Collimonas fungivorans: one gene and its partner. The protein of the gene in region 1 interacts with the protein of each later gene in a pairwise test. Links are inferred from orthologs where the notes say so. Each region holds a gene or a part of one and is shown in the gene's direction. Other genes may lie near its edges.

What was found.
Region 2: the proteins of CFter6_RS15900 (region 1) and glnL interact in binary tests that used the Escherichia coli proteins (3 or more experiments, as listed by UniProt). The link is inferred for Collimonas fungivorans from one-to-one orthologs.

Annotation. Positions count from the first base shown.
Region 1 is NZ_CP013232.1:3,708,785-3,724,116, reverse strand. The notes cover bases 2,698-5,413. They hold CFter6_RS15900 (P-II family nitrogen regulator), read left to right. Parts: upstream 2,698-3,744; coding sequence 3,745-4,083; downstream 4,084-5,413. Other genes in these bases: CFter6_RS15895 (SfnB family sulfur acquisition oxidoreductase), read left to right, coding at 4,533-5,413; CFter6_RS15905 (NAD(+) synthase), read left to right, coding at 2,698-3,560. In the rest of the region: CFter6_RS15915 (MFS transporter), read left to right, coding at 1-164; CFter6_RS15910 (GNAT family N-acetyltransferase), read right to left, coding at 181-1,365; more of CFter6_RS15905, read left to right, coding at 1,497-2,697; more of CFter6_RS15895, read left to right, coding at 5,414-5,777; CFter6_RS15890 (SfnB family sulfur acquisition oxidoreductase), read left to right, coding at 5,782-6,993; CFter6_RS15885 (LLM class flavin-dependent oxidoreductase), read left to right, coding at 6,996-8,369; CFter6_RS15880 (cation:proton antiporter), read right to left, coding at 8,371-9,852; CFter6_RS15875 (hypothetical protein), read left to right, coding at 10,025-10,369; CFter6_RS15870 (NADPH-dependent FMN reductase), read right to left, coding at 10,384-10,935; CFter6_RS15865 (cation diffusion facilitator family transporter), read left to right, coding at 11,178-12,137; CFter6_RS15860 (enoyl-CoA hydratase), read left to right, coding at 12,212-13,006; CFter6_RS15855 (bifunctional helix-turn-helix transcriptional regulator/GNAT family N-acetyltransferase), read right to left, coding at 13,037-14,020; CFter6_RS15850 (phosphatase PAP2 family protein), read right to left, coding at 14,208-14,906. UniProt on the Escherichia coli protein: P-II indirectly controls the transcription of the glutamine synthetase gene (glnA). P-II prevents NR-II-catalyzed conversion of NR-I to NR-I-phosphate, the transcriptional activator of GlnA. When P-II is uridylylated to P-II-UMP, these events are reversed.
Region 2 is NZ_CP013232.1:4,549,104-4,564,522, reverse strand. What follows is about bases 1-2,803. They hold glnL (nitrogen regulation protein NR(II)), read left to right. Parts: upstream 1-762; coding sequence 763-1,845; downstream 1,846-2,803. Other genes in these bases: ntrC (nitrogen regulation protein NR(I)), read left to right, coding at 1,938-2,803; CFter6_RS20015 (DUF4124 domain-containing protein), read left to right, coding at 1-497. Outside these bases: more of ntrC, read left to right, coding at 2,804-3,452; CFter6_RS20000 (hypothetical protein), read left to right, coding at 3,750-4,157; CFter6_RS19995 (bifunctional 2-methylcitrate dehydratase/aconitate hydratase), read left to right, coding at 4,234-5,685; CFter6_RS19990 (propionate--CoA ligase), read left to right, coding at 5,812-7,704; CFter6_RS19985 (arsinothricin resistance N-acetyltransferase ArsN1 family B), read left to right, coding at 7,789-8,280; CFter6_RS19980 (RluA family pseudouridine synthase), read left to right, coding at 8,280-9,176; CFter6_RS19975 (hypothetical protein), read left to right, coding at 9,335-9,592; CFter6_RS19970 (esterase/lipase family protein), read left to right, coding at 9,601-10,233; CFter6_RS19965 (MFS transporter), read right to left, coding at 10,399-11,706; CFter6_RS19960 (MarR family winged helix-turn-helix transcriptional regulator), read right to left, coding at 11,703-12,155; CFter6_RS19955 (NHL repeat-containing protein), read right to left, coding at 12,331-13,515; ampC (class C beta-lactamase), read right to left, coding at 13,666-14,841; xth (exodeoxyribonuclease III), read left to right, coding at 15,025-15,419.

The DNA of each region.
Region 1 (15,332 bases):
CACTGATCAATTCATTGGGGAATCTAGGCGGTTTCGTTGCGCCGGCAACCTTTGGTTATCTGGAGCAAAAGACCGGATCGATCCAGGGCGGGCTGTATGGCCTGGCCGCGGCATCGGTAGTTGCGGCAGCGTTGGTGTTCCTGACAAAAAAACGGCGGCGGTAAACTGCCGGCTGTTTTGCTAGGACGACGCCGATCGAAACGGATTGCGGTCGTTCAGCTCATCCATATAGCTGTCGATGCCGTCCGCTTCGCGTTCCAGGAAATTCGCCACCGCATCGGCGAAAGCGGGATGGGCCAGCCAGTGCGCCGACCAGGTTTTTTGCGGCAGGAAACCGCGCGCCATCTTGTGTTCGCCCTGGGCGCCTCCTTCAAAGCAGGCGATCTTTTGCTCGATGCAGAATTCCAGCGGCTGGTAATACGCGGTTTCGAAATGCAGGCAAGGCACGAATTCGAGCGCGCCCCAGTAGCGGCCGTACAAGGTCTGGTCGGTATGGATCAGCAGCGACGAGGCAATCGGCCGGCCGTCACGCTCGGCGACGATCAGCAGGATATTCTGCGGCATGCTGCTCCCTATCCGAAGGAAAAAATCCAGGTTCAGGTAAGGCGTGGAATGGTGTTCGGCATAGGTTTGCGCATAACAGCGGTGGAAGAAGATCCAGTCGGCCTCGGTCGCATCTGTCCCGCGCACCCGGCGCAGGCGCACGCCGGCATCGGCCACCTTGCGCCGTTCGGCCAGGATATTCTTGCGCTTCTTGCGTTCCAGCGTATCGAGAAACGCCGTGAAATCGCGGTAGCCCGGGTTCAGCCAATGGAACTGGACGCCGCTGCGCAGCATGAAGCCGGCCTGTTGCAGGGCTTCGGCTTGTGCGACAGGCGGGTAAAGGATGTGGGTGGACGAGGTCTGCGTATCTTTGCGCAATGATCGCAGCACTTCGATCAGCGCCGCCCGCGCCTGGTCGTCGCGCGCCAGCAGGCGGCCGCCGGTGACCGGCGTGAACGGGATCGCCGACAGCAGTTTCGGATAGTATTCCAGGCCGTTGCGCTGGTAGGCGTCGGCCCAGGCCCAGTCGAACACGTATTCGCCATAGGAATGGAATTTGACGTACAGGGGCAGGGCCGCGATCAGCTGCGGCGGGGTGCAGCTCGGGTCGCAGCTTTCTTCCCACAGGGTCAGGTATTGCGGCTGCCAGCCGGATTTTTCCGAGGCGCTGCCGCTTTCGTGCAAGGCGTGCAGGAAGGTGAACGAGAGAAAAGGATTGGCGTCGGCCTGCAGGGCCAGCAGTCCGTCCCATGCAGCCTGGCCGACTTCGCTCAGGGATGAAACAATGCGCGTGGAGGTCTTGGTTGTTGTCTTGTTAATCAAGGACTTGGCGAGCTGTGAATGTGGGTGGCGAAAGCGCTGAGTTTAGCACCGCCGCCGAGGTTCTGCCGCCTGCTGCCAAGGGCAGGCCATTAGCATGCGATAATTGGCCAATCAAGCAGAGCGCAGGAAGAATGATGACAACCAACAAATTTCTGAACCTTTACTCCCATGATTTCGCGCGCGTCGCCGTCGCCATCCCGAAGTGCCGGATAGCCGACCCGGCGTTCAACGCCGCCGAAACCATCGCGCTGGCCCGGCAGGCCGAGCAGCAGGGCGCTGTGCTGGTGGCGTTCCCGGAACTGGGTTTGTCCGCCTACACCTGCGACGACCTGTTCCACCAGCGCGCTTTGCTGGATGCCTGCGAAGCGGCTTTGGCGACGGTGGTGGAAGCTTCAGCCACGCTGTCGCTGGCCATGATCGTCGGCCTGCCTCTGCGCGTCGGCCACCAGCTGTTCAATTGCGCGGTAGTGGTCGCCGGCGGCCGGATCCAGGGCATCGTCCCGAAAAGCTACCTGCCGAACTACGGCGAGTTCTACGAAATGCGCCAGTTCAGCCCCGCTGAAAACGCCGCGGCCAGCCAGGTTGCATTGTTCGGCGCCAGCATTCCCAGCATCCCATTTGGCACCGGGCTGCTGTTCGAGGTCAGCAACCTGCCGCTGCTGAAATTCCATGTCGAGATTTGCGAAGACGTGTGGGTGCCGATTCCGCCGTCGTCGTTCGCGGCGCTGGCCGGCGCCAGTGTGCTGGTCAACCTGTCGGCTTCCAACGTGGTGGTGGGCAAGGCGGGCTATCGCCACCAGCTGGTCGCGCAGCAGTCTGCGCGCTGCCTGTCGGCGTATCTGTATACCTCGGCCGGCAAGGGTGAATCGTCTACCGATCTGGCCTGGGACGGCCAGGGCCTGATTTACGAGAACGGTGAACTGCTGGCCGAGTCCGAGCGTTTCCTGGACGATTCGCACACCATCTTTGCCGATGTCGACCTCGAACGCTTGTCGCGTGAGCGCATGCGCCAGACTACTTTCGGCCAGTCGGTGCGGCGCCATGCCGGCGAAGTCGCCAGGTTCGAGGTGATCCGCTTCGAGCTGGCGCTGCCTTTGGACCAGGCCTTGCCGCTGGCGCGCAGCGTCGAGCGTTTTCCCTATGTGCCGGCCGATCCGAAACGCCGCGACGAACGCTGCACCGAGGTCTACAACATCCAGGTGCAAGCGCTGGTGCAGCGTCTGTCCGCCAGCAAGATATCCAAGGTGGTGATCGGCGTTTCCGGCGGGCTCGATTCGACCCACGCCTTGCTGGTCTGCGCCAAGGCGATGGACCGCCTGAACCTGCCGCGCGCGAATATCCTGGCCTACACCATGCCGGGTTTCGCCACCAGCGACCGCACCCTGCTGCAGGCGCGGCAACTGATGCAGGTGGTCGGTGCTACTGCGGCGGAAATCGACATTCGCCCGAGCTGCCTGCAAATGCTGAAAGACCTGGGCCATCCTTACGCCGCGGGGCAGGACCAGTTCGACATCACTTTCGAGAACGTCCAGGCTGGCGAACGCACCAACCATCTGTTCCGGCTGGCCAATTTCAACAACGCCATCGTTATCGGCACCGGCGACCTGAGCGAACTGGCGCTGGGCTGGTGCACCTATGGCGTGGGCGACCACATGTCGCATTACAACGTCAACGCCAGCGTGCCGAAGACCCTGATCAGCCACCTGGTGCGTTGGGTGGCCGAGACCGGCGCCATCGGCGGCCAGGGTTCGGACGTGCTGCTCAATGTCCTGGATACAGAAATCAGCCCGGAACTGGTGCCTGGCAAGGCCAGCGGCAAGCCGGAACAGATCACGGAAAACGTCATTGGGCCGTATGAATTGCAGGATTTCAACCTGTATTACATCCTGCGTTATGGCTTCGCGCCGTCGAAAGTTGCGTTCCTGGCGCTCTCGGCCTGGCAAGACAAGACTGCCGGCAACTGGCCGAACGACGCCAAGGTGGTGCGCAACCAGTACGACCTGGCTGCGATCAAGCGCAACCTGGCGATTTTCCTCGACCGCTTTTTCCGGACCAGCCAATTCAAGCGCTCCTGCGTGCCGAATGCACCTAAAGTGGGCAGCGGCGGTTCGCTGTCGCCGCGCGGCGATTGGCGCGCGCCGAGCGATTCGGAAGCGACCGTCTGGCTGGACGACCTGAACAATATTCCCGGCTGACGGCAGGTTTGCCGGGAACGGTGAAGGCCCGATGGACTGTCTTTTAAATACACTTATTGATTTGGGCGTATAGACAAACCGGGTTTTTCATATACTCTTCTAGCTTGCGCTTCAATTGAGTGCTGCCCCGGCCGGGATAGCGCTCGCTGCAAAGATTTATGTTTTAATGCCTAAAGGAGTTGTCATGAAGCAAATTACCGCCGTTATCAAACCCTTCAAGCTGGACGAGGTGCGCGAAGCCCTCGCCGAAGTTGGCGTCACCGGCCTGACCGTGACTGAAGTAAAAGGCTTCGGCCGCCAGAAAGGCCATACCGAGCTGTACCGCGGCGCCGAATACGTGGTCGATTTCCTGCCCAAGGTGAAGGTTGAACTGGTGATCGACGATGCGCTGACCGAGCGCGCAGTGGACGCCATCATCAAGGCGGCGCGCACCGGCAAGATCGGCGACGGCAAGATCTTCGTGCGCAATATCGAGCAGGTGATCCGCATCCGCACTGGCGAAACCGGCCCGGACGCAGTCTGATTCTTTAGTACACTGATCGTTACTGCCTTCCCCTCCTGCTATTCTCTATCTCGGCCGCGGTCTTTCGATGTAATGGATGACTGACCGCGGCTCCAGGCCTGCCTTGCTGTATTCCTCGTTGTATCTATCTGACCTGAACTGCGTCGCGTGAAAAACCGGTAAAACGTTTTTCGCATACTCTCCAGCGTTTTTCTTATTGGACGCAGATCGCGCCCACAAGCTATCGTTTCCTCTTCCGCAACAGAGCGCAATCACGAGTTGCACTCTAGTGTAGTGCTTCGCAAATGATGAAACCACATAAGCACCGCTTTTTTGCGCCATGCGTCGTTGCAAATCCTCGCGATAGCACCACTATCGCTCCGGTTTGCGCCTAGCCTGGCACAAAAAATCGGCACTTCTGTGGCTCCCCCATTTACGAAGCACTACACGCGTCACAGAAGAGGTGATTCATGTCGTCTACCGCGACAATCGCAATTGAAGAAAACCAGGCCGACCTGTTACCCCGGGTCGTGCCCGCGCACCGCATCGGCAGTGACCAAGAGGCATTGGACATAGCCCAAGCGCTGGCCGCCGAATTCCGCACCGGCGCCAGCGAGCGCGACCGCGAACGGCGCTTGCCGTGGGCGGAGATCGAGAAATTCTCGGCCAGCGGCCTGGGCGGCATCAGCGTGCCGCGCGCATTCGGCGGCGCCGAGGTTTCTTACCGCACGCTGGCCGAAGTATTCCGCGTGCTGTGCTCGGCCGATCCGGCGCTGGGACAGATTCCGCAAAACCATTTCGGCATCCTCGGTGTGGTCGCCCAGAACGCCGACGCCGCGCAGAAGGCACGCATCTACGCTGATGTGCTGGCCGGCCAGCGAATTGGCAACGCCGGCCCGGAACGCGGCACCAAGAACATCCTGGAGATGAAAGCGCGCTTGCTGGAAACGCCCAGCGGCTATCGCCTGAACGGCAAGAAATTCTATTCCACCGGCGCCTTGTTTGCGCATTGGGTCCCGGTCAAGGCGCTCGATGAGCAGGGGCGCGTGGTGCTGGTGTTCGTCAAGCGCGGCACCCAAGGCCTGACCATCGTCGACGACTGGTCAGGCTTCGGCCAGCGCACCACCGCCAGCGGCACGGTGCTGCTGGATAACTTGCCGGTGGCGGTGGAAAATGTCATATCGCTGCACAAGCTGGCCGAGCAGGCCAGCATCCAGGGCCCGGTATCGCAGCTGATCCAGGCGGCGATCGACGCCGGCATTGCCGAAGCCGCGGTCGACGACGCCATCAGTTTTGTGCGCGCCCGGTCTCGTCCCTGGGCCGACAGCGGGGTGGAGCGCGCCAGCGACGATCCTTACATCATCCGCGATATCGGCGACCTGAAGATCCGCCTGCATGCGGCCAATGCATTGCTGGCCAAAGCCGCCGGCGTACTCGACCAGATCGCCGCGGTGACGATCGACGCCGAAGCCTCGGCGCGCGCCTCGATTGCTGTTGCCAAGGCCAAGGTGCTGACCACCGAGATTGCCTTGCACGCCAGCGAAAAACTGTTCGAACTGGCCGGCTCCGCCGCGACCCTGGCTGAACACAACCTGGACCGCCATTGGCGCAATGCGCGCACCCATACCTTGCACGATCCGGTGCGCTGGAAGCTGCACGCCATCGGCAACTATGTATTGAACGGCATTGCGCCGGCACGCCACTCCTGGAATTGAAATCATGACTACTAGCCCTATCAAGGCCGCCGAAGGTCCGGTGGTGCGCATCCTCGACGATATCCAGGCGTTGGCCGCGGCACGCGCGCTGGCAGCTTCGTTCAGCAAGGAAGCCAGCCTGCGCGATCGCGAACGGCAGCTGCCGCTGAATGAGCTGGAACAGTTTTCCCGTTCGGGCCTGTGGGGGATTTCCGTGCCGCGCGCTTATGGCGGGGCCGGGGTCTCGTTTGCCACGCTGGCTGAAGTGATCGCCACCATTGCCGCAGCCGACGGTTCGCTGGGGCAGATTCCGCAGAATCATTTTTATGCAGTCGAGATCCTGCGCGTCAACGGCAGTGAAACGCAAAAGCGTTTTTATTTCGAACGGATCCTGGCCGGCGAACGTTTCGGCAATGCGCTGGCGGAACTCGGCACCCGCACTTCGCAGGAACGGCGCACTCGCCTGAGCAAGGAGGGCGATGGTTTCCGCATCAACGGCCGCAAATTTTATGCGACCGGCGCGCTGTATGCGCATCGGATCCCGGTGTCGGTGATCGGCGACGATGGCGTGCAGCAGCTGGCGATCGTCAAACGCGATGCGGCCGGCGTCAACGTGATCGACGATTGGTCCGGTTTCGGCCAGCGCACTACCGGCAGCGGTTCGGTGGTGCTGGACAATGTGCGGGTCGAGGCGGACGAGGTGCTGCCGTTCCAGAGCGCTTTCGAGCGTCCGACGTCGCTGGGGCCGGTGGCGCAATTGCTGCATGCGGCAATCGATGTCGGCATCGCCCGCGCTGCGCTGCACGATGCGGCGGTATTCGTGCGTAGCCGCTCACGCGCCTGGATCGACAGCAAGGTCGAGCGTGCGATAGACGATCCGTTGACCGTGCGTGAATTTGGTGACCTGGCGGTGCGCCTGGCCGGCGCCGAAGCGTTGCTTGAACTGGCCGGCGAAGCGGTGGACCGTGCTGCAGCGGAGCCGGACGTTGACAGCGTTGCCGCCGCTTCAATCGCGGTGGCCGAGGCGCGCGTGCTGACGACTGAAATATCGCTGGCGGCCGGCAGCAAGCTGTTCGAGCTGGCCGGCACCCAGGCCACCTTGTCCGAGCACAACCTTGACCGTCACTGGCGCAACGCACGCACCCACACGCTGCACGATCCGGTGCGCTGGAAATATCATGCTGTCGGCAACTATTACCTGAACAATAAAAATCCGCCGCGCCACGGCGCCATCTGAACATGCCGAAGAAACAAATCCGCCTTAATGCGTTCAACATGAACTGCGTAGGGCATATCAACCATGGCCTGTGGACCCACCCGCGCGACCGCTCCAGCGACTACACCAGCATCGAATACTGGACTGAACAAGCCAGGCTGCTGGAGCGCGGCAAGTTCGACGGCCTGTTCCTGGCCGACATCGTCGGCGTCTACGATGTCTATCAAGGCTCGGCCGACCTCACCTTGCGCGAATCGATACAGCTGCCGGTCAACGATCCGCTGCTGCTGGTATCGGCGATGGCCGCGGTGACCAAGAATCTTGGTTTCGGCGTCACCGTCAACCTGACCTACGAAGCGCCGTACCTGTTCGCGCGCCGCATGTCGACCCTGGATCACCTGACGCGCGGCAGGATAGGCTGGAATATCGTCACTGGCTACCTGGACAGCGCAGCGCGCGCCATGGGCCTGAGCCAACAGCCGGAACACGATGCGCGTTACGAGCGCGCCGAAGAATTCATGCAGGTGCTGTACAAATTGTGGGAAGGCAGCTGGGAAGACGGCGCCGTATTGCGCGACCGCCAGCGCAGGGTATATGCCGATCCTGCCAAGGTGCACCGCATCAGTCATCGCGGAGAATACTACCAGGTGGACGGCTATCACCTGAGCGAGCCGTCGCCGCAGCGTACGCCGGTGCTATACCAGGCCGGCGCTTCCGACCGCGGCCAGCAGTTCGCGGCGGCCCATGCCGAATGCGTATTCATCTCCAGCCAGAAGCCGGAAGCCGCGCGCAAGCTGGTCAGCGATTTGCGCGACCAGGCGCAGCTGGCGGGCCGCCGGCGGGAAGACCTGAAAATCTTCATGGGCATCTCCGTGATCGTGGCGCCGACCGCGGCCGAGGCGCGCGAGAAATATGCCGAATACTGCCGCCATGCCAACCCGGAGGCGGGCCTGGCGCATTTTGCCAGCGGCACCGGTTTTGATTTTTCGGCTTATGGCATCGACGAAGCCATCAAGCCGGCCAGCAGCAACGCGATCCAGTCTTCCGCCAAGGCGGTGACGGCGGCGGACGCCGGCTGGACAGTACGCAAGCTGCTCGACCAGCTGGCGTTGGGCGGCCGTTATGTGACCATCGTCGGTTCGCCGCAGCAGGTGGCGGACCAGTTGGAGGCGTGGGTAAGGGACACGGATATCGACGGTTTCAACCTGACGCGCACGGTGGCGCCGGAGAGTTTTGAAGATTTCGTCAACCTGGTGATCCCCGAGTTGCAGGCGCGCGGTTCTTACAAGCTGGAGTATGAAGACGGCACGCTGCGCGAGAAACTGTTCGAGGCCGGCCAACCCACCTTGCCCGCCAGGCATCCTGCGGCAAGCTACCGCCAGGCCGGTCGGGCCTGATTCAGCGCCGGCGGCGGCGCTGGTACATGTCCATCAGCGGTGTCGACGAAATGCCGTGCATGACGATCGACATCGCCACCACTGTCAGCACCATCGAGCTGATGTGCGGCGCCAGCGCAGCAGAGCGGTAGCCGTCGGGCGCGGTCCAGCGGTATTGCAGCGCGAACACCAGGTAATACAGGGAGCCTATGCCCTTGATGCCAAACCACGCCATCAGGCGCCGCTGCAAAGGCGTGACGTCGGCGCCTGTCAGGGCCAGTGCAACCGAAAGCGGCCGGATCACAAAAAACAATAGCAAGGCAAGCAGCGCACCAGCCGCGGAAAAGCCGATATGCGACAGCAGGATGCCGGTCAGGGTCACCATCAGGAATTCGGCAAACTGCTCCAGTTGCATGTTAAAGCCGAGCACCGTTTCCGTCATGTAGGCAGAGGCCTTGGCCGGATGGGTCGCCACTTCTTCTTTATCGCTCGCCTGGGGGATATGCGCCACGGTCGGGGACTGATCGGGATCCACTCCTTGCTGGCCGCTATTGGTCGACTCGATGCGCCGCATCGCCAGGCCGGCGGCGAACACTGCCAGGAAGCCGATGCCATGTACTAACTCAGTTGCGCCATAGGCCAGCGCGATCAGGCCGATGCCAAGGAATTCCTCCATTCCCAGCGCCAGCCGGAACTGCCGCCGCAAGCCGACTACCAGGCGTCCCAGCAGCCAGCCGAGAAACCAGCCGCCGACCAGTCCCGCGGCCACGCCCCAGGCGATATGCAGCAGCGCGTAATCGTTGGTGTAAGCGGCAGCCGCGGGCACGCCGAGCAGGGACAAGCCAAGCATGACGAAGGGAAAGGCGGTGCCGTCGTTCAGGCCGCCTTCTCCGGTCAGGCTGTAGCGGATGCGGTCGCGGTCGCTGACGTGCTTGATCTGGACGTCGGAGGCCAGCACCGGGTCGGTCGGCGCCAGGATGCCGCCCAGCAGGATTGCCGCGCCCAGCGGCAAATTGAAGATGAACAGGCCGGCCAGCGTCACCAAGGGAATCGTGACCAGCATCGCCAGCACACCCAGCCGCAGCGGCAGGTGCCAGATGTGGTCGCGAAACGGCAGGCGCAGTTTCAAGCCGACAGTAAACAGCGACAGCAACAGCGCCAGCTTGGCTAGCGTCGTCAGCAATTCGGCGTGCTGGGCCGGCGCGACATTGATCAGGCCGCTCACCGCAGGCCCGAGGATGTAACCGACAGGCAGGTAAAACATGGCCGGGCTGATGGGCAGGCGATCCAGCAAGGAAGCCATCAAGCCCATGGACAACAGCAAGGCGCCGACGATCAGGTACCAGATGATTGATTGATCGATGGCAATACCTCCTCGCGCTACGGCAAAACGTTGTTGATTCTGAATGACTGCGCAGGCCGGCAGCCACGCCGGAGCTGCCAGTATGGGGAACCTGCGCGGCATGATCTGTACGCTGGCCAACAAAGCGGGCAGGGGAAGCAAGCTCCTTTGTTTTGCCATCACTGCAGAAAAGATTCGATGCAATGTTGAATAACGCACCGATCCGCGGCCCGATACGTTTTATAACTTGACTTATCGGGCATCGGATCCTGGCAGCGTGTCGCCATCGCCGCCGGGGCAAATCATTCAATTTGTTTTTTTGAAAGGAATTGTCATGCCGGTAAATGCATGGAGCAAGAAGCGCGAACGCCAGTACGCGCATATCAAGGAAAGCCTGGTCAAGCACGGCAAACGCAAACAGCTCGCGGAAGAAATCGCCGCCCGCACCGTCAACAAGGAAAGGGCGCAGCATGGCGAGGCGGAACAGGCCAGCAGTTCGTCGCTGAAAGATATCTCGGCCGGCCGGCGCGGTGGCCTGCGCTCGCACCGCGGCGCCGGCGGCCGCACTTTCGCGCAACTTTATAACGAGGCCAGGCAGCGCGGCGTGAAGGGACGTTCCAAGATGAACAAGGCGCAGCTGGAGCATGCGCTGGGCGCCCGCCGCGCAAGCCAGGGTTGAGCGGCAGCGGTTCCTCAGGCGTTGTGTTTTTTTACCCAGGCGACATAACTGTCCATCCAGGCCTGGAGGAATTTCTTGCTGTCCTCGCCGATATTGCCAGCGTCATCGAACAAGCCATCCTTGGCCTGGATGAAGGCCTCTGGCTGACCCAGCGTCGGCGCATCCAGGTAGGCCAGGACGTTGCGCAAATGCTGTTGCGCCAGCGCTGTGCCGACGGCGCCGACCGATACTCCCAAGATGCCGGCGGGTTTGCCTTTCCAGGCGCTCTGGCCATAGGGGCGGGAGGCCTGGTCGATCGCATTCTTCAATACGCCGGGAATCGAGCGGTTATATTCGGCCGTCACGAACAGCAGCCCCTGGGCGCCGCTGACGGCGGCCTTGAGCCGCTTGACCGGCGCCGCCTGGTTGCCGTCGTCATCCTGGTTGTAGTGGGGCAGGTCATCGATCTGCAACTGCTCGAATACGAAGTCCGACGGCGCCAGCCTGGCGATGGCGCTGGCCAGCTTGCGGTTGAATGAATCGCGGCGAAGGCTGCCGACGACTACTGCGATCTTGTATTGACTCATGACGATCTCCGTTAGGTAAAAGTGGGGAAACGCCCGAACTACTTTATCTGGAAAATGGCCGCGTGTCTTTGCCCGGTCTTTTTGTTACTCAGCGTACAGACCGCGGCGAGATCGTCCGATATCGTATTTTCATCTTCCGGTGGAAACAGCATTGGAGCCAGGTTTTGTTGCTTGAATATCATCCGGTCCAGCGCTCGCATTTTTTTGGACGCATTTTATTGAACGCATTTTCTTGAAATATCATGGCTGTTCCCTCAGGAAATTCATCGCGCACGATCATCTATGTTGCGCTTGCCGGCAACTTGCTGGTCGCCGTCACCAAATTCGTGGCCGCTGCCTGGACCGGCAGTTCCGCCATGCTGAGCGAAGGCATTCATTCGCTGGTCGACACAGGCAATGAAATCCTGCTGCTGTATGGCATGCGCCGCAGCGCCGGCGGGCCTGACCGCGATCATCCGCTTGGCCATGGCCGCGAGATATATTTCTGGAGCTTCGTGGTCGCACTTCTGATTTTCACCCTGGGGGCCGGGGTATCCATCTACGAAGGCGTCACGCATGTGCCGCAACCGCAAGCGATCCAGGACGTACATGTCAATTATGCAGTGCTAGCGTTATCGGCCCTGTTCGAAGGCAGTTCATGGTGGTTCACGCTGCGCAAATTTAAACAAGGCAGGCCCGGCATAGGCTTGTTGCCGGCGGTCCGGCGCAGCAAGGATCCGCCTTCTTTCATCGTGCTGCTGGAGGATAGCGCCGCCCTGGTCGGCTTGCTGATCGCTTTTGCCGGCGTGTATTGTTCGGTCACGCTAAAACTGCCGGTGCTGGACGGCATCGCGTCGATACTGATCGGCCTTGTGCTGGCGGCAACTGCACTGATACTGGCGCGTGAAACCAAAGGCCTGCTGATCGGCGAAAGCGCACATCAAAGTACGCTTGATTCGATCTTGCGCATAGCCGGAGATGTCGATGGCGTGGTGCACGCCCATCACCTCGTCACAGTGCATCTGGCGCCGCAGCAGATATTGGCTGCGCTCAGCCTGGAATTCACGGATGAATTCCGCTCGCCGGACATAGAAGCTTGTGTGATTGAACTGGAAAAGCGCGTGCTGGAAAAACATCCATCGGTGGTTGCCTTGTTCATCAAGCCGCAGACGTCGCACCACGTCAAACAAATCGAACAGCGAGATCAGGCGTCAATTCAATAGAGGCAATCGATTGGCGCGGTAAAATGATCCGGCGCATGACAGATCGGATCAACCATTCGGCTCGGGAGCATATGATGGATCAAGTTAACCTTTTGGCGGAACCCATGCTGCTGAGGGAAAACAGCAACGGCGTGGCGACGCTGCGGATGCAGCGGCCGCTGCAATTCAATGCCTTGTCCGAGGCGCTGCTCGACGCCTTGCAACACGAGATCGATGTCATCGCCGCCGATCCCGCCATCCGCTGCGTAATCCTGGCCGGCGCCGGCAAAGCCTTTTGTGCCGGGCACGATTTGCGGGAAATGCGCAGTCATCCGCAGCTGGATTACTACCGGCAGCTGTTTCTTCGCTGCAGCCGGCTGATGCAAAGCATCCAGGCCTTGCCGGTGCCGGTGATCGCGCGGGTGCATGGCGTCGCCACTGCCGCCGGCTGCCAGCTGGTCGCCAGCTGCGACCTGGCGATCGCCTCGGAAACTGCACGGTTTGCCGTCTCCGGCATCAATGTCGGCTTGTTCTGTTCGACGCCGGCGGTCGCCCTGTCGCGCAATATTTCACCAAAGCGCGCATTCGACATGCTGGTCACCGGACGCTTCATCGACGCCGCCACGGCGGCTGAATGGGGGCTGATCAATGAAGCCGTAGCTGAAGACGAACTGGACGCTGCGATAGACCGCAAGGTGGGGGAAATCGTGGCAAAAAGCCCGGCGGCGGTGCGCTGCGGTAAATCGATGTTCTACCGCCAGCGGCAGATGGCCTTGGACGACGCCTACGAATACGCCAGCGAGGTCATGGCGCGCAACATGATGGAGCAAGATGCAAGCGAGGGGATCGACGCCTTCCTGGGAAAGCGCCAGCCGGTGTGGGCGTTCTGAAGATGTTGCCGCCTCGGCCCGCCTGGCATGTCAGCGTCGTTTTTTTGCGGAGCGGCGGCTGAATTTTTGTTCGACAACCACGCTTCCCCACTGTGATCCTTCGGCTTCGTCGGTCAGCTTGAAACCTGACGACTCGTACAGGTGGCGCGCGGTGTCGAGGCCCTTGAAGGTCCACAGATATGTCTGCTCGAAGCCGAGATCGACAAAATCCATGGCAAGCGAGAGCAGGCGGCGGCCGACGCCTGATCCGCGCAATGCGTCATCGACGATGAACCAGCGCAGGTGGGCGATGCCGCTGCCGGGGTCGCCGTCTATTGCAATCGAGCCCAGCGTCTTGCCGTTTTCGACATAGAGCCAGAGCGCCTTGCCATTGCAAGGCAGGGCCTGGGCAAATGCCGCCAGCTCAGTCGCCACCCTCCTTTCGAAGAAAACACCAAAGCCGGATGTCTGTGCATAGTAGCGCCCATGCAAGCTGGCGATATCGCCTATGCATCCGGGCTGGTAGCCTTGCAGGATCTGCTGGTCTATCGATGCGCCCGGCGGCAGTGCCTTGCCGGCGTTGTTCTGCGTCAGCGCATCGGTGTAAAGCGCAAGGGAGCGCACCAGCGCCTGCTGGTCGGCGCGAGTCAGCTGCCGCAATGCGCTGGATACCTGGTCGGTGGCAAAACGGTCGATTTTCTTGCGCAGTTTCTGGCCCTCATTGGTCAGATACAGCATGAAAGAGCGGCCGTCGTCGTCCGCGTTCTCGCGCCTTATCAGTCCCAGCGCTTCAAGTTTCGCCACCTGCCTGCTGGTGTTCGACTTGTCCAGCCGCAGCACGCCAGCCAGGTTGCGCGCCTGGATGCCGGGCACCAGGCCGATTTCGATGATGGCGTGCACTGCCGACGGCGCAAGATCGCTCTCCGCCAGTGACGGCCGCATGAAACCTAGCTCACGCACCAGTTTCCGGGAAAACTCGCGTAATTCCAGGATAGTATGTTCCCTGGGTTTGGCAGGAAAGTTGAAGTAGCTCATGGCACCCTCAATAAAGTTGCGCAATGCAACCAATATACTTGCGTAACGCAACTTTATCAAGTTGGGAAATGAACAGCCTGATGACTTCTCCGGCCACAAAAATTGCTCAAGTCAGTTGGTTTTTTGCGCAGGAGCGGAAACCAGCTTGTTCAACGCCGCAAGAAATATTGGCAAGACAGATGGCGTCCTACCTGGGAAAGTATTTCACTATCCCTTCCAGAAGCAGCCGCACGTCTCCGAACATCATGCCTATTTCAGTGCTGACGATGAACAGCGCTGTCTGGCAGGCTGCGGGATATCGCTCCAGCAGCGTTGCACTGCGCGCGCCGTATAACTTGCTCACCCCGCTGCGCGTCGACAAAACGACACACGCTATTCCCAGGATCGCTCCTGCCGCAATATCGCTGGGATAGTGCAAGCCGAGGTACACCCTGGGCAGCGCGATGAAAACCAGCACATACAGATAGAGCAAGGAACCAGCTTTCCTTGAAATCAGGAAAACTCCCGTCGCCAGGCTGAAGAACAAGGCTGCGTGGTCGCTGGGAAAAGAACTCCATATATACAAGGCCTGGCTCTCAGGCACCGACAGGCCGATGTGTTCATGGTAGGCAAGCGCCGTGTTGGCGAAAGGACGCGGCTGGTATGGGCCGAGATTGTTCGCGGTCCTGGCGATCAATACTGCAAGCACGCAGCCGATCATGGTGGCGACGATGATGCGCCTGCTGTCCGATTTCGGATCGGCATCCCTGAACCAGAAATACCAGAGTATGCCGATGACAGGCAGGCCCTTGAACAGGTTCGAGCCGGAAATGTAGTGAACGATCTGGTTGAAGGGGGCTGACATTGCGGTGAATTGGGATAGCCAATGCATTACCGCGAGATCCATATAGTTGTTCCACATTTTAATTTTCCTTTCGCGATATTTCGGAAAAAGAATTTCGTTTTAATGGACATACGATTTATAAAATTTCTGGAAGTGATCTGATTTAATCCGCAGCCGTCGTTGATGTAAAGAGGTTTTTTACGATAAATTTTGTGCTTCGCACAATGAGATGTTTTTGAATGAAACTAGCATCGGCGGATGACTGTCGAAAATCCTCGAAGCATGTGATGAGGTGTCCGGATTTTTTTCAGAATCACTGCAATCGGAGCATTGAGAAATTTTCGTAAATTAATTTATTTTCTTGTGAAAGCCTTATGTTTATTGACTTACAAGGGATATTAAGAGAAATTTGTTGAATTGGAAATTTAGTGTTTGTCTGTATTTTCAAACAGTCAACGAAGTAGTTGTCAACGTGAGAACTGACTAACG
Region 2 (15,419 bases), 840 kb from region 1 along the record:
AGCGTCTTTTACCAGGATTTCTGCTATTGGCGGCTGTCAGCATCGCCGCAGGCACTGCTCACGCCCAAAGCGAGGTTTATCTGTGCGTGGACCAGAACGGCGTCAAGGAATACAAGAACACGGGCGACACCAAGGGCTGCAAGCGTGTCAGTTTGCCGCCGCTGACCGTGACTTCGTCCGGCAGCAAGCCGGCGCGCGAAGGTGCCGCCGCCAGCAAGCCGGCAGCTTCCACGCCGACCGACTTCCCGAAAGTGGACAACGGCACGCAAAAGACGCGCGATAACGATCGCCGCCAGATCCTGCAGGATGAATTGAAGAACGAACAGCAACGCCTGGCCGATCTCAAGAAAGACTACAACGACGGCACGCCGGAGCGCCAAGGCAATGAGAAAAACTACGCCAAGTACCAGGAACGGGTGGCGTCGATGAAAGAAGACATTTCCCGCAGCGAGAAGAATATCGATGCGCTCAACCGGGAACTGTCGAATCTCAAGTAGTCGCCAGCATGGTATCAACCTTGCTTAATGCATAAGGCCGCACACGCGGCCTTTATTTTTGCCTACCCGGTTTAAGATAGAGCAGAGCCGGACGCACCATAATGTGGCGATCCGGCATATTACCCACCGACATTGCTTACAAAGCTTGTTATGCTCGGAAAATGCACTATTTCAATCACACCGACAGTCTCGCCGGCACCCGCATTTTGTGCCGAGCTTTGCGCCGCGCTTTGCCTGGACCAGGCTGGTTAACAAGGATGCCAGGATGCCAATAAAAACCGCCGAACGGAACGCGCTCGCCAGCCTCGATCTGCTGGCCTCAGCGGTGCTGGTGCTGGACCAGCACGGACGCCTGGTGTTCGCCAACGCCGCTGCGGAAAACCTGCTGGAAAGTTCCAGCCGCCTGCTGCAGCAGCAGACGCTGTCCGACCTGTTCCTGAATCCGGACCAGTTGCTGGCGATCTTTGAACAGGCCCTGCAGCATCAGTTCGACGATTCGCGCCAGGACCTGATCCTGGAACGCGTGGGACGCGAGCCCTTGTGGGTCGACACCATCGTCACCGCGCTCGACAATCCCGACATGCCGGTGCTGATCGAGCTGCGCGAGAATGTGCAGCAGCTCAAGCTGGAGCGCGAGGAACGCTTGATCGACCAGAGCCAGGTCAACAAGGAGCTGATCCGCAACCTGGCGCATGAAATCAAGAATCCGCTGGGCGGCATCCGTGGCGCCGCCCAGCTGCTGGAGCTCGAACTGCCGGAGCGCCACGTCAAGGAATTGCGCGAATACACACAGGTCATCATCAAGGAAGCCGATCGCCTGCAGACCCTGGTGGATCGCCTGCTGGCGCCGCACCGGCTGGCGCAGATCGTGGGCGACGTCAATATCCACGAGGTATGCGAGCGGGTGCGCAGCCTGATCGTGGCCGAATTCCCGAGCGGCCTGAGCATCAAGCGCGATTACGACCTGTCGATCCCGCAATTCCGCGGCGACAAGGAGCAGCTGATACAGGCGATCCTGAACATCGCCCACAACGCCGCGCAGGCGTTGCAGGAGCGCATCAAGGCGGGCGACGCCGAACTGGTTTTCCAGAGCCGGGTAGTGCGCCAGGTGACGCTGGCCAAGGTGCGTTACCGGCTGGCACTAGACTTGCATATCATCGACAATGGACCTGGCATCCCGGCCGAGATTCAAGAACGCATTTTCTATCCGCTGGTATCGGGACGCGACGGCGGCAGCGGTTTGGGTTTGACGCTGGCGCAAACCTTTGTGCAGCAGCACATGGGCGTCATCGAATGTGAAAGCCGGCCGGGATATACAGATTTCAGGATTCTTATACCTCTGCCCTGATGCTTGCAGGCAGTAGGTAGGCCGTCATGGCGATGAGAAATGTAATCGACTACGAGTTTAACGGACTGCGCTTCTGGCGCAGCACAAAACACATGAAACCAATCTGGATTGTTGACGACGACGAATCGATTCGATGGGTGCTTGAAAAAGCGCTGGCCCGCGAAAACCTGAGCACCAAGAGTTTCTCCAATGCGCGCGACGCGATCGAAGCGCTGCAATCGAGCACGCCGCAAGTGCTGGTCTCCGATATCCGCATGCCGGGCGCTTCCGGCCTGGAGCTGCTGCAAACCGTCAAGGCCAAGTTTCCCGGCGTGCCGGTGATCATCATCACTGCTTTTTCCGATCTGGACTCAGCGGTTGCCGCGTTCCAGGGCGGGGCTTTCGAATACCTGGCCAAGCCGTTCGACGTCGACAAGGCGGTCGAACTGATACGGCGCGCGCTGGAAGAAAGCTTGCGCGAAGCGAATGTCGAGCAGGCATCCGCCGAGACCCCGGAAATCCTGGGACAGGCGCCGGCCATGCAAGACGTGTTCCGCGCCATCGGCCGCCTGTCGCAATCGAACGTGACGGTGCTGATCACCGGCGAATCTGGCACCGGCAAGGAACTGGTTGCACGTGCCCTGCACAAGCACAGCCCGCGCGCTTCGCAGCCGTTCATTGCGCTCAATACCGCGGCGATTCCGAAGGATCTGCTGGAGTCGGAACTGTTCGGCCATGAACGCGGCGCGTTCACCGGCGCCCAGGCCTCGCGCCGCGGCCGTTTTGAACAAGCCGAAGGCGGCACCCTGTTCCTCGATGAAATCGGCGACATGCCGTTCGATTTGCAGACCCGTTTGCTGCGGGTTTTGTCGGACGGCCATTTCTATCGCGTCGGCGGCCACCAGTCCTTGAAAGCCAACGTCCGTGTCATCGCCGCGACCCATCAGAACCTGGAAACCCGGGTCCGCGAAGGCTTGTTCCGGGAAGACTTGTACCACCGCCTGAACGTGATCCGGCTGCGCCTGCCGAGCTTGCGCGAACGGCGCGAAGACATCCCGATCCTGACCCGTTATTTCCTGAGCCAGAGCGCCAAGCAGCTGGGCGTGGAAAGCAAGCGTGTCTCCGACAACGCCATGCGTTTCATGAGCAGCCTCGACCTGCCAGGCAACGTGCGCCAGCTGGAAAACCTGTGCAACTGGATCACCGTGATGGCGCCCGGCCAGACCGTCGAGATCAAGGATCTGCCGCAAGACCTGGTCGGCGGCCGCGACCAGAGCATGCAGCTGGAAAGCCCGGCCAGCAGGCCGGTGGCGTTTGATCCGCACCTGGCGGCGCCGGCCGTCGCGCACTATCCCGAAATCCTGGCGCCTGCCGCGCAAGCCGCTGGCGCCGGCGAAAAGCAGAGCTGGATTGCCTTGCTGGAGGTTGAAGCGGCACACATGCTCAGTAATGGCGACGCTGACGTCATGGATGTGCTTGGACGGCAATTCGAATCGGCCTTGATCAAGATTGCATTGCGCCATACGCATGGACGCAAGAACGATGCCGCGGTACGCCTCGGCATCGGCCGCAATACCATCACCCGCAAGATCCAGGAACTAGGCATAGCCGGCGCCAAGGACGACTGACGCCTCCCGGCAGGACCGGGTTCTCCGGTCCTGTTATCCTCTCCATTTGCATCCCTGTCCGCGATTGCCCGCGCTTTTGGTGGGCGGTGCACATTGCCGAAAAAAAAGATTACAAGATTATTCGCGCATCGGCGAATCATGCGGGCCCAGAAGATTTAAAATTTGTCCCGATTGGCAAACGTAAATAGCGTCTGTATGCAAAATGGCAATACCGACGCAGGAGCGAGCCAATAGATGTTTCCATTGCACAAGCGAGGGAAACTATCCGCTTATTTAACGCCTTTGGGCCGGGACCATATGATCGCTTTTAATGCATTGAACACTTGCCGCATCGCTTCTGCCGTGACACTCGCCGCTTTGCTGGCCGCCTGCGGTTCCAGCGTGCCGCTGGCCGACACCAAGCCGCAGCCGACCTTGCCGAATCTTCTGAAGCTGGAGCCGACGCCGGCAGCCAGCCTGCTGACCGGTAATTTCTATTGCGAACTGGGGAACCGGGTCGACCTGGCCGGCGGCGCCGGCAGCGACGTCAAGCTGTCCTGGAAGGGCCGCAGCTACACCATGACCACGGTCAGCACCACCACCGGCGCGGTGCGCCTGGAAGACAAGGCCAGCGGCCTGGTGTGGATCCAGATCCCGGCCAAGTCGATGCTGCTCAATTCCAAGCTGGGGCAGCAGCTGGCCAACGAATGCAAGCTGCGCGGATGACTTGAGCAGGGCAGGCAGTTGGTTTTGGTCTCTCGGCTTCAATTGTTGGTTTGATTTTTCATCGTCAAGGAAAACAATGTCCGCTCATATCTCCAACGTCCGCCCGAAATACGACAAAGTACTGGTCGATATCGTCGACTACGTGACCAGGTACAAGATCACTTCCAAGGTTGCCTACGATACCGCCCGCAACTGCCTGATCGATACCCTGGGCTGCGGCCTGGAAGCGCTGGAATACCCGGCCTGCAAGAAGCTGATGGGGCCTGTCGTGGCGGGAACCGTGGTGCCTAACGGCGCCAGGGTGCCGGGCACGCAGTTCCAGCTCGATCCGGTCCAGGCTGCCTTCAACATCGGCGCCATGATCCGCTGGCTGGATTTCAACGATACCTGGCTGGCTGCGGAATGGGGCCATCCATCCGACAACCTGGGCGGCATCCTGGCCACAGCTGACTGGCTCTCGCGCAATGCCGTCGCCGCCGGCAAGAAGCCGCTGAAGATGAAAGACGTGCTGGCCGCGATGATCAAGGCGCACGAAATCCACGGCTGCATCGCACTGGAGAATTCCTTCAACGAGGTCGGCCTGGACCATGTGGTGCTGGTCAAGGTCGCTTCGACTGCGGTGGTTGCGGAAATGATGGATCTGAACCGCGAGGAAATACTCAATGCAGTGTCGCTGGCATGGGTCGACGGCCAGCCGCTGCGTACCTATCGCCATGCGCCGAACACCGGTTCGCGCAAATCCTGGGCCGCCGGCGACGCCACCTCGCGCGCGGTGCGCCTGGCCCTGATCGCCAAAAGCGGCGAAATGGGCTATCCATCGGTGCTGACCGCCAAGACCTGGGGTTTCTACGACGTGCTGTTCAAAGGCCAGCCATTCAAGTTTCAGCGCAAGTACGCATCGTATGTGATGGAAAACGTGCTGTTCAAGATTTCCTTCCCGGCCGAGTTCCATGCGCAGACCGCAGTGGAAGCGGCGATGAGCTTGCATGCGGAACTGGCCAAGTCCGGCAAGCCGGTGGCAGACATCAAGCAGATAACCATCCGCACCCACGAAGCCTGCATCCGCATCATCGACAAGAAGGGCCCGCTCAACAACCCGGCCGACCGCGACCACTGCATCCAGTACATGGTAGCCGTGCCGCTGATTTTCGGTCGCCTGACGGCCGGCGATTATGAAGACAAGATTGCCGCCGACAAGCGCATCGACGCCTTGCGCGGCAAGATCGTCTGCGTCGAAGACAAGGCTTTCACAAAGGATTACCACGATCCCAAGAAGCGTTCGATCGCCAATGCGCTGACGGTCGAATTCAAGGATGGCACGAAACTCAAGGAAATCGTGGTCGAATATCCGATCGGCCATGCACGTCGCCGCGAGGATGGCATCCCGCTGCTGGAAGCCAAGTTCAAGATCAACCTGGCGCGTCAGCTGTCGGTCAAACAGCAGCAGAGGATCCTGGAAGTTTCGCTGGACCAGAAAAAGCTGGAAGGCATGGCGGTCAACGAGTATGTTGACCTGTATGTGATCTAAAGAAACGGCGCCCGCCATGACGGGGTGCATTTGCGACAGCTGCCGGAAAACATGCCATAGAAGCATGCGCAGCCGGACCGGGAGTGTTTACGCCCTGCGGTTCTTTAAAAGAAACGAGGAGACAGCATGAGTTTTGCCACCTTTTACCAGCGCTCGGTCGACGATCCGTCCACTTTCTGGGCCGAACAAGCCAGGCGTATCGACTGGCACCACCCGTTTTCGCAAGTCCTCGACGGCAGCCGGCCGCCGTTCGCCAGGTGGTTTGTCGACGGCGCCACCAACCTGTGCCACAACGCGGTGGACCGCTGGGTGGCGACACGCGGCGACCAGGCCGCCCTGATCGCGGTGTCGACCGAAACCAATACCGAAAAAACCTATTCCTTCCGCGAGCTGCAGGCAGAGGTCAATCGCGCCGCCGCCGTCATGCAGGGACTGGGCGTGGGACGCGGCGACCGGGTCCTGATCTACATGCCGATGATCGCCGAGGCGGTGTTCGCCATGCTGGCTTGCGCTCGCATCGGCGCCATCCATTCGGTGGTGTTCGGCGGTTTCGCCTCGAACAGCCTGGCCAGCCGCATCGACGATGCAACGCCCAAGCTGATCGTTTCCGCCGACGCCGGTTCGCGCGCCGGCAAGATCTTGCCCTACAAGGGTTTGCTGGACGAGGCGATCAAGCTGGCGCGGCACAAACCGGCGCATGTCTTGATGGTCAATCGCGGCCTGGCCGCCATGGCAACGACCGCCGGCCGCGATGTGGATTATGCCGAACAGCGCCAGCTGCATATGGACGCCAAAGTGCCGGTGGTCTGGCTGGAGTCGAACGAAGCTTCTTATATCCTGTATACCTCCGGCACCACCGGCAAGCCCAAGGGCGTGCAGCGCGATGTCGGCGGTTATGCGGTGGCGCTGGCGACTTCCATGGACACCATCTTTTGCAGCAAGCCGGGGGGAACGTTTTTCTGTACCTCCGACATTGGCTGGGTGGTCGGACATTCATACATCGTTTACGGTCCGCTGATTGCCGGCATGGCGACGGTGCTGTACGAGGGGTTGCCGATCCGTCCGGACGCTGGCGTCTGGTGGGGCATCGCCGAAAAATACAAGGTGACACGCATGTTCTCGGCGCCGACTGCAATCCGGGTGCTGAAAAAACAGCCGCCTGAACTGATGCGGAAATATGATTTGTCTTCGCTGCAGGCGTTATACCTGGCCGGCGAGCCGCTGGACGAAACCACCTCCAGCTGGATTTCGTCGGCGCTCGGCGTGCCCGTCATCGACAATTACTGGCAGACCGAATCAGGTTGGCCGATCATGACCATCGCCAAGAATGTCGAGGCCAAGCCGAGCAAGCTTGGCAGCCCCGGCCTGCCGATGTACGGCTATAAGGTGCGGTTGCTGAACGAGACCACTGGCGAGCTGTGCGGCGCCAACGAAAAAGGCGTGGTGGTGATCGAATGGCCGTTGCCGCCAGGCTGCATGCAAACCATTTACGGCGACGACCAGCGCTGCATCGATACTTACTGGGCCACGCAAGTGCCCGGTTCCCGCAACCAGGCTTATTCAACTTTCGACTGGGGCATCCGCGACGACGACGGTTATTACTTCATCCTCGGGCGCACCGACGACGTCATCAATGTCGCCGGCCACCGGCTGGGCACGCGCGAAATAGAAGAGAGCATTTCCAGTCATCCGAACGTATCCGAGGTGGCCGTGGTCGGCATCGAAGACAAGCTGAAAGGGCAGGTAGCGGTGGCTTTTGTGATTCCCAGGCTGGCGGTCGATACGGCGCAGGCACGCGCCGCGCTGGAGGCCGAGATCATGGGCGTGGTCGACAAGCAGATCGGCAGCGTCGGCCGCCCGGCGCGCGTATATGTGGTCAGCCTGCTGCCTAAAACCCGCTCCGGCAAGCTGCTGCGCCGTTCGATCCAGGCGATCTGCGAGGGACGCGATCCGGGCGACCTGACCACCATCGAAGACCCGTCTTCCCTGCAGCAGGTCAAGGACGCCTTGCGCCTCTGATGCCGTCTATTTGGCGGTTGCCCTCTGGCATGGGCGAATGCACGGTATGATTGTACATTCGCCTGTTAAGCTGAGTTTTTTGCCATGACCCATATCATCCGCCCGGCAACCATCGACGATGCCGCCGCCATCTGCGACATCTATAATCCCTACATCCGCGACACCGTCATCAGTTTCGAAACGGAGCCCGTAACGCCGGAACAGATAAGACATCGCATCCTGGATATCACTGCCAGCTTCCCGTGGCTGGTATGTGCAGAGAACGAACAGATCCTCGGCTACGCGTATGCCACCAAATGGCGCACGCGCGCAGCCTACCAGCATGCTGTCGAGACTTCGGTGTACCTGTCGCCTGCCGCCGCCGGCAAGGGACTCGGCAGTGCGCTATATCGCGCCCTGATCGCCGAACTGCAGAAATTGCCGATACATGTGGCGATCGGCGGCATTGCCCTGCCGAACGCCGCCAGCATCGCCTTGCATGAAAAAATGGGCTATGAAAAAGTGGCCCACTTCTCCCAGGTCGGCAAGAAATTCGATCGCTGGATCGACGTCGGTTATTGGCAACGGATATTGTGATGGCGCATTCGCTGCCGGCGCCGTTGCCAGTTATCGATGGCGTTGCGCCAAGCTACCTGTGGCTGCCGGCGGGCGAATGGCCTGACCTGCTGAGTTTCCTGGAACAGCGGTTCCCGGCCATAACCAGCGCTACCTGGGAGGCGCGCATGGCGCGCGGCGAAGTGGTTGACGGCGACGGCGTGCGCTTGGCACCGGACAGTCCGTACCGGTGCGGCATGCGCATTTTTTATTACCGTGAATTGCCGGCCGAGACGCCGATTCCGTTTGCAGCTTCCATCCTGTACCAGGATGAACGGATACTGGTGGCCGACAAGCCGCATTTCCTGCCGGTGATCCCGAGCGGACGTTTCCTGCACGAGACCTTGCTGGTCCGCCTTAAGAAGGAAACCGGCCTGGCCGACCTGACGCCGATCCACCGGCTGGACCGGGAAACCGCCGGCGTGGTGATTTTTTCCCACGACATGGCCAGCCGTGGCGCCTACCAGTCGCTGTTCCAGCAACGGCTGGTCGACAAGACCTACGAGGCGCTGGCGCCGAGCGCGCCGGACCTGGTGCTGCCGCTGGTATATCGCAGCCGCATGGTGGAAGGTACGCCGTTTTTCCGCATGCAAGAGGTGGACGGCGAGCCGAACTCGGAGACCCGCATCGAACTGATCGAGCAGCGAGAAACCTGCAGCCGCTACCGGCTGCGGCCATTGACCGGCAAGAAACATCAGTTGCGCGTACATTTGGCAGCATTGGGGATACCGATCATCAACGATGCTTTTTATCCAGATGTACATCCTTGCAAGGGCGACGACTTGTCGGCGCCCTTGAAACTGCTGGCGCGGGAAATCGCTTTCGTCGATCCGCTGGACGGGCGGCGACGCCATTTTGCCAGCCAGCGCGAACTGTAAAAGATGAACGTTGGATAACAGACGAGGTAGGGTGGGCACCTGTGCCCACGTAGTGCCGTCGACATCCGCGTGGGCACGGGTGCCCACCCTACGAGAGCGATGGATAAACAAGAGTTTTCATGATTTAAGCAAGTATCAGTAGATACCAGGAGAATGCAATGAGATCAACCCGAGCCACAGCGGCGGTCGAACGTCTCAATGCCCGCAGCACCGATGTACGCTATTCGATGGTGAGGACCGCAGAGGAATTGTTTTACCTGACGCAGAACGCCGGTTTCGAGGCGCCGATCCGCTTGAGCGAAGCGCTGGAGCTGGACGCCTTCGTCCGCTTCGTCAACGCCTACGGCCCGCAAAAGCCGAAGCGCATCAGCAAGCTGGATGTGGCTTTTGAAAAGCAGCTGCAGAAAAAAGAATAACCCTGCCAATGAGCGCCCATCCGGACGGTAGTGCAGGCGTACACGTCATCCTGGTGCATGGCATGGGCCGTACGCCGGTGTCGATGTTGCTGCTTGCCAGGCGCTTGCGTGCGGCAGGCATGATTACCCACCTGTTTGCCTATTCGGCTGCGTTTGAACGCTGGCTGCCCTGCGTCGAGCGCTTGCGCAAATTCGTTGCCGCACGCGCCGGCGACCAGCGTTTCATCGTCGTCGGCCATTCGCTGGGCTGCGTGCTGACGCGTGCCGTATTGCCAAGCCTGGCGCGGGCGCCCGAGCTCGGCGTGTTCCTGGCGCCGCCGACCATGGCTTCAAGTTATGCCATCAAGCTGGCGCAGTGGCGTTTGTTCCGCTTGCTGACCGGAGAGATGGGACAGCTGCTGGCGCGCCAGGAATTCATGGATAGCTTGCCGGTCCCGGATATCCCGTTGCGCGTGTATGCCGGCATCAAAGGGCCGCGCGGCAGCTGGATGCCGTTCGGCGACGAACCGAACGACGGCATCCTGTCGGTCAAGGAAGTGCAGCTGGGAGAAATACCGGTGCAGCTGCTGCCTACCATCCACACCGTCATCATGAATTCACGCCAGGTGGCCAGCGATATCATGGCCAGCGTCAGCTCATGAACTGTAGTGGAGTGTTTCGCAAATGTTGAAACCCCATAAGCACTGCTTTTTTGCGCCATGCGTCGTTGCAAATCCTCGCGATAGTCCGACTATCGCTCCGGTTTGCGCCTAGCCTGGCACAAAAATTCAGCACTTCTGGGGCTCCCCCATTTACGAAGCACTCCACTAGCGATTCGGTACCGGAACCGCCGGTATCAGGTCGCCGCCGGCATGGTGGCCCTTGATCCGCAACACCATCACCGCAGCCACGATGCAAGCTGCCCCCATCAATACCGACGACAGGGTGTAGCTGCCCAGGCTGTTGCGCAGCGAGCCGGCCAGCATGGTGGCGCTGGCGGCGCCCAGCTGGTGGCCGGCGACGATCCAGCCGAATACGATAGGCGCGGCCAGCCGGCCGAACACATCGTTGGCCAGGCGCACGGTAGGCGGCACGGTGGCGATCCAGTCGAGGCCATAGAACAGGGCGAACACCGGCAAGCCGAAATAGCTGAGGCCGAAAGCATGCGGCAGGAAAATCAGCGCAATGCCGCGCAAGCCGTAGTACCAGAACAGCAGAACCCGGGCATTGAAGCGGTCCGACAACCAGCCTGACATGGTGGTGCCGAACAGGTCGAGCAAGCCCATGGTGGCAAGGATGCTGGCGCCGCCGACGGCGGAAATGCCGTAGTCGCCGCACATCGCAATGAAATGCGAGCCGATGTAGCCGTTGGTGCTCATGCCGCAAATGAAGAAGCTGAAGAACAGCAGCCAGAAATCGCGGATCTTGACCGCCTTGCCCAAGGCCTCGAAAGCAATGGACAAAGGATTTTTGGATTTGCTGACCGCTTCCGGCGGCAGGTCTTCGAACTGGCCGTAGCGTTTCATGCCGATGTCTTGCGGCCGCTCCGGCAGGAAAATCGCCACCAGCGGGATCGCCAGTGCCGCCACACTAGCCACCAGTATCGCCACCGAGCGCCAGCCGTAGTGTTCGACCATGTAGGCCATCAGCGGCAGGAACACCATCTGGCCGGTGGCCGAGCTGGCCGTCAGCAGGCCCATGGCCAGTCCGCGCCGGGTCTCGAACCAGCGGCTGACGATAGTAGCCGCCAGCGTGTTGGCGGCGACGCCGCTGCCCGATCCCACCAGGATGCCCCAGGCCAGCACCATGTGCCATGGCATGGTCATGAAGGTACTGACGAAAGTGCCGACCGCCAGCAGCACCAGCGCTCCCAGCACGATGGGGCGGATGCCGTAGCGCTGCATGGCGGCTGCCGAAAACGGCCCGATCAGGCCGTACAGCGCGATGTTGACCGAAATGACGAAGGAGATGGTGGTGACGCTCCAGCCGAATTCATGCTCCAGCGGCAGGATCATCACCGAGGGCGTGGCGCGGATGCCGGCAGCGGCCAGCAGTACCAGGAAAGTGATGCCGACGATGATCCACACGTAGCTGAAACGTGTGCGCGACATGATGGCGTGTATGGTCTGGTTCATAAAGTGGCGTTTTCGTTTTGTTCGAATTTCACATTTGCATCATCGACCAGGCTCATCAAGGCATGATGCGTCTGGTCGCCCAATATCGTGTTGATGACGTCTTGCGCCTTGCGCCAGTTAGGTTTGGACTGTTTCCATTTACGCTCCCCTTCGGCACTCAGGCGGACACCGAAGGAACGCTTGTCGGTCAGCATTTCCAGCGGCAGGTCGACGGTTTCGATCCAGCCCGCGCCGATCAGGGGCTTGAGCGTGCGGCTCATGGTGCTGCGGTCCATGCCCATGTTGTTCGCCAGCGGGATCACGCCGATCGGGCCGTATTTGCCTATCCTTGCCAGCAAGGAGTACTGGCTGATGGTGAGTTCGTCGGCGGCCAGGTAGTGGTCGTAGATATTCGTCATCTTGCGCGTCAGCTGGCGCAGGGTGGTGCAACTACATTCGTTTTTCATCATAAACAATCCTTTTCATGCATATACATCCATGTATATGCATACTAATGGCGATGACAGGACGATGTCAACAGGCTTGTTGTTATTTGTGCGCGGAGAGGAAAGGGGGCGGCCGCAGCCGCCCGTGCGGCTTATCGTTCAGGCAAGAGCGGCATGCCCGGCCAACTGCAATAGCCCGCTAGAGCTTGAAAAGGCACAAGCACGATGATGAATTTGAATTGCTGCTGCCGAACAAGCTGCTGACTTGTGCATCGGGGGTCACTTTGCGGATCAGGTTGTTGCTGGTGTCGGCGACGTAGATATTGTTCGCGGCATCGGCAGCGATACCTTGGGGCTGGTTGAAGCGGGCCTTGTTGCCGCTGCCGTCGGTGCTGCCCGCGGTTCCGGCAGCGCCGGCCAGGGTGCTGACTACCCCGGTCAGGGACACGGTGCGGATCAGCTGGTTGCCGCTGTCGCTGACGCGGATATTGCCCGCGCTGTCCAGCGCAATGCCGTACGGCTGGTTGAAACGGGCGCGCTGGCCGCTGCCGTCATCGCTGCCGGAGTTGCCTGCCGTCCCCGCCAGCGTGCTGACATTGCCATTCTGGTCAAGCTTGCGGATGGTGTTGTTGTTGCTGTCGGCAATATAGATATTCACAGCGAGATTCACTGCGGTGCCCGTGAGATTGCCGGCGTTGTCGAGCGTGATGCCGCGCGGCAGGTTGAATTGCGCGCGGGTGCCGGTGCCGTCCGAGCTGCCCTGGCTGCCGGCGGTGCCCGCCAGCGTCGTCACTACCCCGGCTGTGGTGATCTTGCGCACGGTAGCGTTGCCGGTATCGGTGACATACAGGTTGCCGGCGCCGTCGCGCGCCACGCCCCAAGGCTGGTTAAAGCGCGCATCGCCGGCCGTGCCGTCATTCTGCCCGGCCTGGCCGGCGCTGCCGGCGATGGTCGTCACCACACCGGCGCTGGTGACCATGCGGATCGTATGATTCTGGGTATCGGCCAGATACAGGTTGCCGGCCGCGTCGACCGCGATGCCGCCCGGCTGGTTGAAGCGCGCCCGGCTGCCGCTGCCGTCGCTGCTGCCGGAATTGCCGGCGCTGCCGGCCAGGGTGCTGGTTTCACCGGCGGCAGTGATTTTGCGGATGGTATTGTTGGCGGTATCGGCCACGAACAGGTTGCCGCCGGCATCGACCGCGATGGCGCCGGGCTGGCTGAACCTGACATTGCTGCCGCTGCCGTCGCTACTGCCGGCTTCTGTATTCGGCGTGCTTGCATTGCAGCTGGCCTGGTCGCTGGTTTGGTCGTTTCTGCAGCAGGCCGCCAGGATCAGGGCCAGCAAGCAGAGGGAAAGCCTGGCAGGTAGTTTTACAACTCGCATGTGGTCTCTGGTAGGTTAACTCTGATATGCCTGATGACAAATCGATACGAGAATATTACCGGATTCCAGGGCTTTCTTGGGAGCAAAGTTGGCGCGGCCGAAATTGAGGCGCCGCGCCGCCAGCCGATTCGACTCCTTTGCGGTTGAAGCTCAGTTTTTCGATGCAGCCTCGCTGTCCAGGCGGGTCAATATCCGGTATGCCGCGGTGACTCGCTGGTCGATGGGATAGGATTTGTTCGCCAGGATCACGATGCCGATTTTTTTGGCCGGCACAAAAGCCGCGTAGCTTGAAAAACCGTTGGTAGAACCGGTTTTGTTGATCAGCACGTCCGCTTGCGGAGGCAGCGCAGGGCTTAGCCTGGCGGCTGGCAATTCGTCGTAGAGGGATGTGGTAGCGTTGCCTGCCAACAGCTGTTTCAGTTCTAGCGGATAGGGGTATTGTTCCCAGATCAGGTCCTGCGTAAACTCTCCCGAGCCGAAATATCCTGTATGCGTATCAGTGATTGCGCGCTGCAATCTCGCTTCAAGCTTGATTACCTGCAGGTTCGCGCCGATGAAACGGATCAAGTCGGCCGAACCGGATTTCACTCCATAGGCTTCAGACGCCAGCACGCCGGGATTGACCCTGACCGGGACATCTTTTGTGGTGTAGCCTTGCGCGTAATCTTTCATCTGGCCAGCTGGTACGTTGATGTAACTGTGCGTCATTCCCAATTCGGGGAAAAGCTTCTTTTCGACAGCGTCCTCAAAAGACATATCCATGCTCTTGGCGGCAATCATGCCGAGCAAGCCGATGCTTGGATTTGAGTATTTTCTGTATGTGCCGGCGGCATGGGCCGGCTGCCAATGCTTGAAATAATCCATCAGCTGTTCGGTATTGCCGATATCGTCGGGGACTTGCAGCGGCAGGCCGCCGGCGGTGTGCGTCCCCAGGTTCAGCAGGCTGACATTGTCAAAGCTGCTGCCGCGCAGGGACGGCAGGTATTTGCTGGCGCTGTCGCTCAATGAGAGCTTGCCGTCGAGCTGGGCATAAGAAGCCAGCGTCGCCGTGAATGTCTTGCTGAGCGAGCCGATTTCAAAGAGCGTCCTGTTTGTAACGGGTTGCCGAGTTTCCTTCGACGCCACGCCATAGTTAAAGAAATGGTTCTTGCCATCGATGGTGACGGCGACCGCCATGCCGGGGATAGCGTAGCTTTGCATCAGCGGCTCGATGGCGCTGTCTACGGCGGTTTTGATGCTGGACTGGTCGAGGCCGGTGCCGGCGCCGGCACAGCTGCCGGCGGCGAGAAAACAGGCTGAAAAGGACAGTACTTTCAATATGCTCATGGTTTTTTGCGGATATCGCTTAAAGTCTTGTAAAGACGGAAATATCCTCCCTTGGTGAATTGTCCGCAAGCGAGAATAATTTCGGTAAGACTAAAGAAAATCTTATGACTCTACTTTGATGCGCTCTACTTCAATGCGCGCTTGCGGTAACATCGCCACATATCAAATAAGGATTTGGAACAAATGCAAAAGATCGCGACATGGAACGTCAATTCCCTGAAAGTCCGCCTGCCGCAGGTGCTGCAATGGCTGGCCGATAACCCGGTCGACGTGCTGGCCCTGCAGGAAACCAAGCTGACCGACGACAAATTCCCGGCGGCGGAAATCGAGGCGGCCGGTTACCACGTGGCGTTCAGCGGCCAGAAGACCTATAACGGCGTCGCCATCCTGTCGCGCCATGCGATCACCGACGTGGTCAAGAACAATCCGCGCTATGAAGACCTGCAACAGCGCATCATCGCCGCTACCATAGACGGCATGCGGATTGTCTGCGCCTATATTCCCAACGGCCAGTCGCTCGAATCGGAGAAATACCAGTACAAGCTGAAATGGCTGGACGCCTTGCACGACTGGCTGCA